One region of the Streptomyces sp. NPDC058579 genome, then DNA from elsewhere that is predicted to be linked to it. Evidence: predicted binding sites of a transcription regulator. Region 1 holds the regulator's gene; each other region holds the start of a gene.
The links. Region 1 encodes HrcA, which represses chaperone genes, less so after heat shock. Its sites were predicted from a motif close to TTNGCACTCNGNNNNNCNGAGTGCNAA; they were not measured.
Positions count from the first base shown of each region.

Region 2: a site for HrcA is predicted at 1,309-1,335, ahead of groES (co-chaperone GroES). Genes of this name have one in related genera too.
Region 3: a site for HrcA is predicted at 2,334-2,360, ahead of groL (chaperonin GroEL). Genes of this name have one in related genera too.

Region 1 covers NZ_JBHXPI010000003.1:288,523-291,794, forward strand. Annotated here, with positions in the region: gene ACFWRO_RS06545 (MBL fold metallo-hydrolase) at 1-466, opposite strand, end outside; gene hrcA (heat-inducible transcriptional repressor HrcA) at 666-1,685, shown strand; gene dnaJ (molecular chaperone DnaJ) at 1,686-2,825, shown strand; gene ACFWRO_RS06560 (nitronate monooxygenase) at 2,935-3,272, shown strand, end outside.
Region 2 covers NZ_JBHXPI010000010.1:135,079-138,350, reverse strand. Annotated here, with positions in the region: gene ACFWRO_RS15740 (polysaccharide deacetylase family protein) at 1-455, shown strand, start outside; gene ACFWRO_RS15735 (hypothetical protein) at 452-718, shown strand; gene ACFWRO_RS15730 (DUF6234 family protein) at 674-1,165, opposite strand; gene groES (co-chaperone GroES) at 1,482-1,790, shown strand; gene groL (chaperonin GroEL) at 1,910-3,272, shown strand, end outside.
Region 3 covers NZ_JBHXPI010000005.1:48,262-51,533, reverse strand. Annotated here, with positions in the region: gene ACFWRO_RS09020 (SRPBCC family protein) at 1-340, opposite strand, end outside; gene groL (chaperonin GroEL) at 541-2,169, opposite strand; gene ACFWRO_RS09010 (cold-shock protein) at 2,492-2,695, opposite strand; gene ACFWRO_RS09005 (MoaD/ThiS family protein) at 3,128-3,272, opposite strand, start outside.

The DNA of each region.
Region 1 (3,272 bases):
CCGGGCCCACGTTCGCCAGCAGCACCTGCCGGCCGCCCAGGTCCAGCGTCCACTCCCCGGAGACCACGTGGTGCGGCGCCACCAGCACGTCAGCCGCCTCCGCCGCCGCGAACGCGTCCACCCCGTGCCGTACCGCGTCCGCCATCAGCTCGCCGCCCTCCCGACGCAGCAGCGCGTCCACGCCCACCGCCCCGTACACCTCCGCACCCGCGAACGCCGCCGTGCCCAGTACATGATCGAAATGGGGGTGACTCAGTGCGATGTGCGTCACTCTTCGGCCCCGGGTCAGGCCCTCGATCTGGGTGCGCAGCGCCGTTCCCTCCCGCAGCGTCGAGCCCGTGTCGTACAGCAGTACCGCCTGTTCGCCCACCACCAGGCCCACCGTGGCGTCCCAGCCGGGCAGCCTGCGCCGCCCCACGCCGTCCGCGAGCCGCTCCCAGCCGAACTCTTCCCAAGCGACATCCATACCGCGACGCTATCCGCAAGGACGCGACCACCGACGTGGACTCGGACGCGGACTCCGACGCGACCTCCGTCGCGGCCTCCTTGCCAGGAGCGATGCCCGCCGCCGTACACTGGCCGGGGGATTCCTGGCACTCGGGCAGGGCGAGTGCCAAATACGGAGCAACCGAAGCAAGCCGATACGACAGCTGGAGGTGTGCGCGATGCTCAGCGAACGCAGACTCGAGGTGCTGCGCGCCATCGTCCAGGACTACGTCGGGACGGAGGAGCCGGTCGGCTCCAAGGCGCTCACGGAGCGCCACAAGCTCGGCGTCTCGCCCGCCACCGTGCGCAACGACATGGCCGTCCTGGAGGACGAGGGCTACATCGCCCAGCCCCACACCAGCGCCGGCCGCATCCCGACCGACAAGGGCTACCGCCTCTTCGTCGACCGGCTCGCGGGCGTCAAGCCGCTGTCGACGCCCGAGCGGCGCGCCATCCACAACTTCCTCGACGGAGCCGTCGACCTCGACGACGTTGTCGGGCGCACGGTCCGGCTGCTCGCGCAGCTGACCCGCCAGGTCGCCGTCGTCCAGTACCCGTCGCTGACCCGCTCGACGGTCCGGCACGTGGAGCTGCTCGCGCTGGCGCCCGCCCGGCTGATGCTCGTGCTCATCACGGACACCGGCCGCGTCGAGCAGCGCGTCATCGACTGCCCCGCACCCTTCGGCGAGACCTCCCTCGCCGACCTGCGCGCCCGGCTGAACAGCCGGGTCGTCGGCCGCCGTTTCGCGGACGTGCCGCAACTGGTGCAGGATCTCCCGGAGTCCTTCGAGGAGATGGAGGACCGCGGGACGGTCTCGACCGTGCTCGCGACCCTGCTCGAAACCCTGGTGGAAGAGCACGAGGAGCGGCTGATGATCGGCGGTACCGCCAATCTCACCCGCTTCGGCCATGACTTCCCCCTCACGATCCGGCCTGTGCTCGAAGCACTCGAGGAGCAGGTCGTGCTCCTCAAGCTGCTCGGCGAGGCCAAGGACTCGGGCATGACCGTACGGATCGGGCACGAGAACGCCCATGAGGGCCTCACCTCCACGTCCGTCGTCGCGGTCGGCTACGGTTCGGGCGACGAGGCAGTCGCCAAACTCGGCGTGGTCGGACCGACCCGCATGGACTACCCCGGAACGATGGGAGCGGTACGCGCAGTGGCACGTTACGTCGGACAGATCCTGGCGGAGTCGTAAGTGGCCACGGACTATTACGCCGTGCTCGGCGTACGCCGCGACGCTTCCCAGGACGAGATCAAGAAGGCATTCCGGCGGCTCGCGCGCGAGCTGCACCCGGATGTGAATCCCGATCCGAAGACGCAGGAACGGTTCAAGGAGATCAACGCCGCGTACGAGGTGTTGTCGGACCCGCAGAAGAAGCAGGTCTACGACCTCGGCGGCGACCCGCTGTCCGCGTCCGGCGGCGCCGGTGGTGCCGGCGGCTTCGGCCAGGGCGGCTTCGGGAACTTCTCGGACATCATGGACGCGTTCTTCGGTACGGCGTCCCAGCGCGGGCCGCGCTCGCGCACCCGGCGCGGCCAGGACGCGATGATCCGGCTGGAGATCGACCTCAACGAGGCCGCCTTCGGCACGACGAAGGACATCCAGGTCGACACGGCCGTCGTCTGTACGACGTGCTCGGGTGAGGGTGCCGCGCCCGGCACCTCCGCGCAGACCTGTGACATGTGCCGCGGCCGCGGTGAGGTCTCGCAGGTCACCCGGTCCTTCCTGGGCCAGGTCATGACCTCCCGCCCCTGCCCCCAGTGCCAGGGCTTCGGCACCGTCGTCCCGACCCCGTGCCCCGAGTGCGCGGGCGACGGGCGGGTCCGTTCGCGGCGCACGCTGACCGTGAAGATCCCGGCCGGTGTCGACAACGGCACGCGCATCCAGCTCGCCGGCGAGGGCGAGGTCGGCCCGGGCGGCGGCCCGGCGGGCGACCTGTACGTGGAGATCCACGAGGTCCCGCACGAGACCTTCCAGCGGCGCGGCGACGACCTGCACTGCACGGTGACCATCCCGATGACGGCGGGCGCGCTCGGCACGAAGGTGCCGCTGCAGACGCTCGACGGGCTCGAAGAGGTCGACATCCGCCCGGGCACCCAGTCCGGCCAGTCCATCCCGCTGCACGGGCGCGGCATCACGCACCTGCGCGGCGGCGGCCGCGGCGACCTGATCGTCCACGTCGAGGTGACGACCCCGTCGAAGCTCGACGCCGAGCAGGAACGGCTGCTGCGCGACCTCGCGGTGCTGCGCGGCGAGGAGCGGCCCACGGGGCAGTTCCAGCCGGGGCAGCAGGGGTTGTTCTCGCGTTTGAAGGACGCGTTCAACGGGCGGTAGGGCCTACGTTCTGCCTGGAAGGGCGGCACTCGCGACGAGCGGTGCCGCCCTTCCGCGTGCCCGAAACGACGGATTCGGACACCGACCGTCGGCATGGCACGATGCCTGCATGTCCACCGCGCTGAACGATCTCTCCCGGTACCCGATCGTGCAGGCCCCCATGGCAGGTGGCGCCGCCAGTCCGCAGCTCGTCGGGGCGGTGTGCGAGGCCGGTGGGCTCGGGTTTCTCGCCGGGGGGTACAAGACCGCCGGCGGGCTGTACCAGGAGATCAAGCAGGTGCGCGGGCTGACCGGGCAGCCCTTCGGCGTCAACCTCTTCATGCCGCCCGGCGGACAGCACGCCGACCCCGCCGCCGTCGAGGTGTACCGGCACCAGCTCACCGGGGAGGCCACCTGGTACGAGACGGAGCTCGGCGACACCGACAGCGGGCGCGACGACGCCTACGA
Region 2 (3,272 bases), on a different contig from region 1:
GCGACTACGTCGTCAAGGACGACTACGGCTACTTCGAGAAGATGCAGGACGCCGGGGTCTCCCTGCACAACCACACCCTCAACCACCGCTACCTGCCCGGGCTTTCGTACAGCGCGCAGAAGCGGGAGATCTGCGGGATGCAGGACGTCATCGAGAAGCGGTACGGGAAGCGGCCCCCGCTCTTCCGGCCGCCGTACGGCAACTACAACGAGGACACACTGCGCGCGGCGAGGACGTGCGGCGTGAAGGCGGTCCCGCTGTGGGCCTCGGAGGCGTTCCCGGACCGCATGGAGTGGCGCGAGTGGGACCGGGACCTGCACCCCGGCGACATCGTGCTCACGCACTTCCGGGGCAAGAAGGACTGGAAGGGCTCGATGCCGGACATGATCCGCCGGGTGATGAAGACGATCACGGCCAAGGGGTACGCGGTCGCGAAGCTCGAGGACTACGTGTGAGCCGGGCGCGCCGGCCGGCGCTCGTCCTCGCGCTGGCCGGCGCGCTCCTGGGCATCTCGGGGTGCGCGTCCTCCGTGGACCCGATCGAGCGCCTGAGCCGGAAGGCCGCGGAGCGGCTCGACACCCGCGTGGGGGAGCGGGGCGGAGGCGGAACGTTCTCGGGGACGGCGGCTCGCGTGCTGCACCGGCTCGCGCGCCTCGATGACGGCTCCGCCGACTCAGCGCAGGACCGGCCGCGCGCCGGACAGCGGGAGGAGCGATGAGCCGCGGTCCGAGGCGGTAGGGGCGGGCGTGGAGGTGGGGGCGGGCGTGGGTGCGTAGACGGGCGTGGGCGTCGGCGCGGAGACGGGTGTGGACGCGGGCGCCGGGTCGGGATGCGCGTACGTCCACTCCTCCGCCGCGATGAGCAGCGTGGCGAGGCCGAGCAGCCCCATGGCGAGGAACTGACCCCCGGCCGTCCAGACCCAGCCGCCGCGCAGCATCGCGACGGCGAGGAGCAGGGCGGCGCCGGTGACCGTGCCGAAGACGATCACGGGCACCCAGTCCATCGGCGGCGGGCCCGAAGACGCCGGGCCGGGCCGGCCGCTCCCCAGCTTCCGCATGGCCAGGAAGACGGCCGCGGCCAGCGCGAGCACGCACTGCAGGGCCAGGAACGCCACTCCGGTGGCGATGTCGGCGCCGGTGCGGACCTGACGGCGGGAGGTTGTCATGTCCGCACCTTCGTACGGAACCTCCGGGTCCGCCGAGCCGTTGCCCGTACCGAGACCGAATCGAACGCGGCGCGGTACCGAACCGCCGCGCGGCTGCGACGCGGTCGCGCGCGGCCGCCGCACGGTCGCCACGCGGCACTGAATTGGCACTCCGCTTGACCGAGTGCTAATCGCGGTCATAGTCTCGGCTCTGGCACTCCCCACTGGAGAGTGCCAACACAGCGACGGGCAGGTCCGGCACCCGCGACGACGGATCCACCTGGTCGCCACCTCAGACAGTTAACCCCGTGAGATCTCCGAAGGGGGAGGTCGGATCGTGACGACCACCAGCTCCAAGGTTGCCATCAAGCCGCTCGAGGACCGCATCGTGGTCCAGCCGCTCGACGCCGAGCAGACCACGGCCTCTGGCCTGGTCATCCCGGACACCGCGAAGGAGAAGCCCCAGGAGGGTGCTGTCCTCGCCGTGGGCCCGGGTCGCTTCGAGAACGGCGAGCGTCTTCCGCTCGACGTCCAGGTCGGCGATGTCGTGCTGTACAGCAAGTACGGCGGCACCGAGGTGAAGTACAACGGCGAGGAGTTCCTCGTCCTCTCGGCTCGCGACGTGCTCGCGATCATCGAGAAGTAATTCACCGAAGTACCTGAAGCGGATGCTTTGAGCTGCGCCCCTGACCCCGCACCGGGCGTCCGGGGCGCAGTTCGTTTCACCAGTTTCACCACGAAATCCGAGAGGGCTGAATCGCTCCCATGGCGAAGATCCTGAAGTTCGACGAGGACGCCCGTCGCGCCCTTGAGCGCGGCGTCAACAAGCTTGCCGACACGGTGAAGGTGACGATCGGCCCCAAGGGCCGCAACGTCGTCATCGACAAGAAGTTCGGCGCCCCCACCATCACCAACGACGGTGTCACGATCGCCCGCGAGGTCGAGCTCGATGACCCGTACGAGAACCTCGGTGCCCAGCTGGTGAAGGAGGTGGCGACCAAGACCAACGACATCGCGGGTGACGGCACCACCACCGCCACCGTGCTCGCCCAGGCGCTCGTCCGCGAGGGTCTGCGCAACGTCGCCGCCGGCGCCTCCCCGGCCTCCCTGAAGAAGGGCATCGACGCCGCGGTCAAGGCCGTCTCCGACGAGCTGCTCGCGACCGCCCGTCCGATCGAGGACAAGTCCGACATCGCCGCCGTGGCCGCGCTCTCCGCGCAGGACCAGCAGGTCGGCGAGCTCATCGCCGAGGCGATGGACAAGGTCGGCAAGGACGGTGTCATCACCGTCGAGGAGTCCAACACCTTCGGCCTGGAGCTCGACTTCACCGAGGGCATGGCCTTCGACAAGGGCTACCTGTCCCCGTACATGGTGACCGACCAGGAGCGTATGGAGGCCGTCCTCGACGACCCGTACATCCTGATCAACCAGGGCAAGATCTCCTCGATCCAGGACCTGCTGCCGCTCCTGGAGAAGGTCATCCAGGCCGGCTCCTCGAAGCCGCTGCTGATCATCGCCGAGGACGTCGAGGGCGAGGCCCTGTCGACCCTGGTCGTCAACAAGATCCGTGGCACCTTCAACGCCGTGGCCGTCAAGGCCCCGGGCTTCGGCGACCGCCGCAAGGCGATGCTCGGCGACATGGCCACCCTCACCGGTGCCACCGTCATCGCCGAGGAGGTCGGCCTCAAGCTCGACCAGGCCGGTCTGGACGTGCTGGGCACCGCCCGCCGCGTGACGATCACCAAGGACGACACCGTCATCGTCGACGGTGGCGGCAGCTCCGAGGACGTCGCGGGCCGCGTCAACCAGATCAAGGCCGAGATCGAGTCCACCGACTCCGACTGGGACCGCGAGAAGCTCCAGGAGCGCCTCGCGAAGCTGGCCGGCGGCGTGTGCGTGATCAAGGTCGGCGCCGCCACCGAGGTGGAGCTGAAGGAGAAGAAGCACCGTCTGGAGGACGCCATCTCCGCGACCCGCGCCGCGGTCGAGGAGGGCATCGTCTCCGGTGGTGGCTCCGCTCTGGTCCACGCCGTCAAGGTCCTCGAGGGCAACCTCGGCAAGACCGGCGACGAGGCCACGGGTGTCGCGGTCGTCCGCCGCGCCGCCGTCGAGCCGCTGCGCTGGATCG
Region 3 (3,272 bases), on a different contig from region 1:
CGCCGTCGGGGGTGTCGTCGAAGGTGAGGGTGACGTGCACCGGCGGGCCCGGCATCAGCTCGAAGACCTCGGTGTAGACGAGGCGCTCGTGCGGCAGGATCTCCTCGTACGTTCCGGAGAAGACGATCTCCCGGCCGTCGGGCGCCTTCTGGCCCCAGCGCCACGCGCCGCCGACTCGGAGGTCGATGTCGCAGACGGTCGTGGGCATCGCGGCCACGCCGTACCACTGGCGGACGTGCTCGGGCCGGGTCCAGGCCTCCCAGACGCGGGCGGGCGGGGCGTCGAAGGTGCGGGTGATCACCAGCTCGCGGTCGGTCGGTGTCGTCAGCAGCGTGATCATGGCTCGCTCCCGCCTTCCGTAGGCCGGTGGCGGCGGCTTTCCGTGGCCCGTGCCGCCCCCACCCCACCAGCATCACCCCGAACGCCCGAGGGCGGCACCCCCAGCAGGGAGTGCCGCCCTCAGTCGCGTACAGCTCGCGTACAGCCACAGCCGGAGCTGCGTGTCCGCGAGGAACTGCCGGAGCTACCGATCCAGACGGATCAGAAGTCCATGTCACCGCCCGGCATGCCGCCCGGAGCGGCCGCGGAGGCCTTCTCCGGCTTGTCGGCGATGACGGCCTCGGTGGTCAGGAACAGCGCGGCGATGGAGGCCGCGTTCTGCAGCGCGGAACGCGTCACCTTCGCCGGGTCGATGATGCCCTCGGCGATGAGGTCCACGTACTCGTTGGTCGCGGCGTTCAGGCCGTGGCCGACGGGCAGGTTGCGGACCTTCTCCGCCACGACGCCGCCCTCGAGGCCGGCGTTGATGGCGATCTGCTTCAGCGGGGCCTCAAGGGCCAGCTTGACGATGTTGGCACCGGTGGCCTCGTCGCCCGTCAGGTCCGCCTCGAGCTTCTCGAAGACGCTGGAGGCCTGGAGCAGGGCCACGCCGCCACCGGCGACGATGCCCTCCTCGACGGCCGCCTTCGCGTTGCGAACGGCGTCCTCGATGCGGTGCTTGCGCTCCTTGAGCTCGACCTCGGTCGCGGCACCGGCCTTGATGACCGCAACACCGCCGGCGAGCTTCGCCAGGCGCTCCTGCAGCTTCTCGCGGTCGTAGTCGCTGTCCGAGTTCTCGATCTCGGCGCGGATCTGGTTGACGCGACCGGCGACCTGGTCGCTGTCACCGGCACCGTCGACGATCGTGGTCTCGTCCTTGGTGATGACGACCTTGCGGGCGCGGCCCAGCAGGTCCAGGCCCGCGTTCTCGAGCTTGAGGCCGACCTCCTCGGAGATGACCGTGCCGCCCGTGAGGATGGCGATGTCGTTCAGCATGGCCTTGCGACGGTCGCCGAAGCCCGGGGCCTTGACCGCGACGGACTTGAAGGTGCCGCGGATCTTGTTGACGACCAGGGTCGACAGGGCCTCGCCCTCGACGTCCTCGGCGATGATCAGCAGCGGCTTGCCCGACTGCATGACCTTCTCCAGGAGCGGGAGCAGGTCCTTGACCGAGGAGATCTTGGAGTTGACGATCAGGAGGTACGGGTCGTCCAGGGACGCCTCCATACGCTCCATGTCGGTGGCGAAGTACGCCGAGATGTAGCCCTTGTCGAAGCGCATACCCTCGGTGAGCTCCAGCTCCAGACCGAAGGTCTGGGACTCCTCGACGGTGATGACGCCTTCCTTGCCGACCTTGTCCATCGCCTCGGCGATGAGCTCGCCGATCTGGGTGTCGGCGGCGGAGATGGAGGCCGTGGAAGCGATCTGCTCCTTGGTCTCGACATCCTTCGCCTGCTCGAGCAGGGCGCCGGAGACGGCCTCGACGGCCTTCTCGATGCCGCGCTTGAGGGCCATCGGGTTGGCGCCGGCCGCCACGTTGCGCAGGCCCTCGCGGACGAGCGCCTGGGCGAGGACGGTCGCGGTGGTCGTACCGTCACCGGCGACGTCGTCCGTCTTCTTGGCGACTTCCTTGACCAGCTCGGCGCCGATCTTCTCGTACGGGTCCTCGAGCTCGATCTCCTTGGCGATGGAAACACCATCGTTGGTGATCGTGGGGGCGCCCCACTTCTTCTCGAGGACGACGTTACGGCCCTTGGGGCCAAGGGTGACCTTGACGGCGTCGGCGAGCTGGTTCATCCCGCGCTCGAGACCGCGCCGTGCCTCCTCGTCGAACGCGATGATCTTGGCCATGTGAAGTGGTCCTCCCGGACATGGGGTGGATAACGCTCCAGGACCGCGCCGACGCCCGCGACGGACGGCCTGCGTACCCGGCGGTTCCTTGCCCCACCTGGCCGCGGACCTCGTCTGCCCGATCCTCGTAAGCACTCTCACCTTCAGAGTGCTAACGCCAATGATTAGCACTCGGCCCATGCGAGTGCAAGCGACTCTCAAGGATCGAGCCCGGGTCCACGGAGCCCCCGCACACGCACGAGGGGTCCGCATCCCGGTCAGGATGCGGACCCCTCGGCGTGAGAACGCGTGAGTGCGTACGTGGTGGCCGATCGCGCCGTGCTCAGACGGCGAGCTTGACCATGTCCGCCTGCGGACCCTTCTGGCCCTGCGAGATCTCGAACTCGACCCGCTGACCCTCTTCGAGGGTGCGGTATCCGTCCATCTGGATCGCGCTGTAGTGGACGAATACATCCGCACCACCGTCGACCGCGATGAAGCCGTAGCCCTTCTCCGCGTTGAACCACTTGACGGTGCCCTGAGCCATGCCTAACTCCCCTATTACTGGCCCTTGCGCGGGACCCGCACTTCGCGGACCCGGGTCAGACCCTGCGCCGGAACGCGTCGACCGCGGCTGAATGTATCTGCCCAACTGCCCTCTGCAACAGGTCAATCGGGCGAGAATTCTGGGCACGCCGTAAAGGAGAATTCCGGAGAATTGATTGAATTCCGGGGCAAGTCGGGCCCGGCAAAGCGCGCAGAAGGTACAGATCGTTCGCGCACTTTGGCTGCTTCTTGTCGCGTGCGGCGCATTCTCATATGCGGCTGGCACGGAGCAGCGCGGTGAAGCCGGGGGGACTTCCCCAACTCTACCCCGTTCAACCATGCAGAATTGCCCCCTCCGCTTCTCTCGCGGAGGGGGCAATTCAGTTACTCAGGGTAAAGCGAGCGCTCGGCCGTGGGCTGAGCAGTCGTGGGCTCAGCAGCCGCCCGCCACCGCCGGGATGATCGAGACGCCCGCGCCGTCCGGCGTCGCCGTCTCCAGGCCCTGCTCGAAGCGGACGTCGTCGTCGTTCACGTAGACGTTCACGAAGCGGCGCAGCTTGCCCTGGTCGTCCAGGACG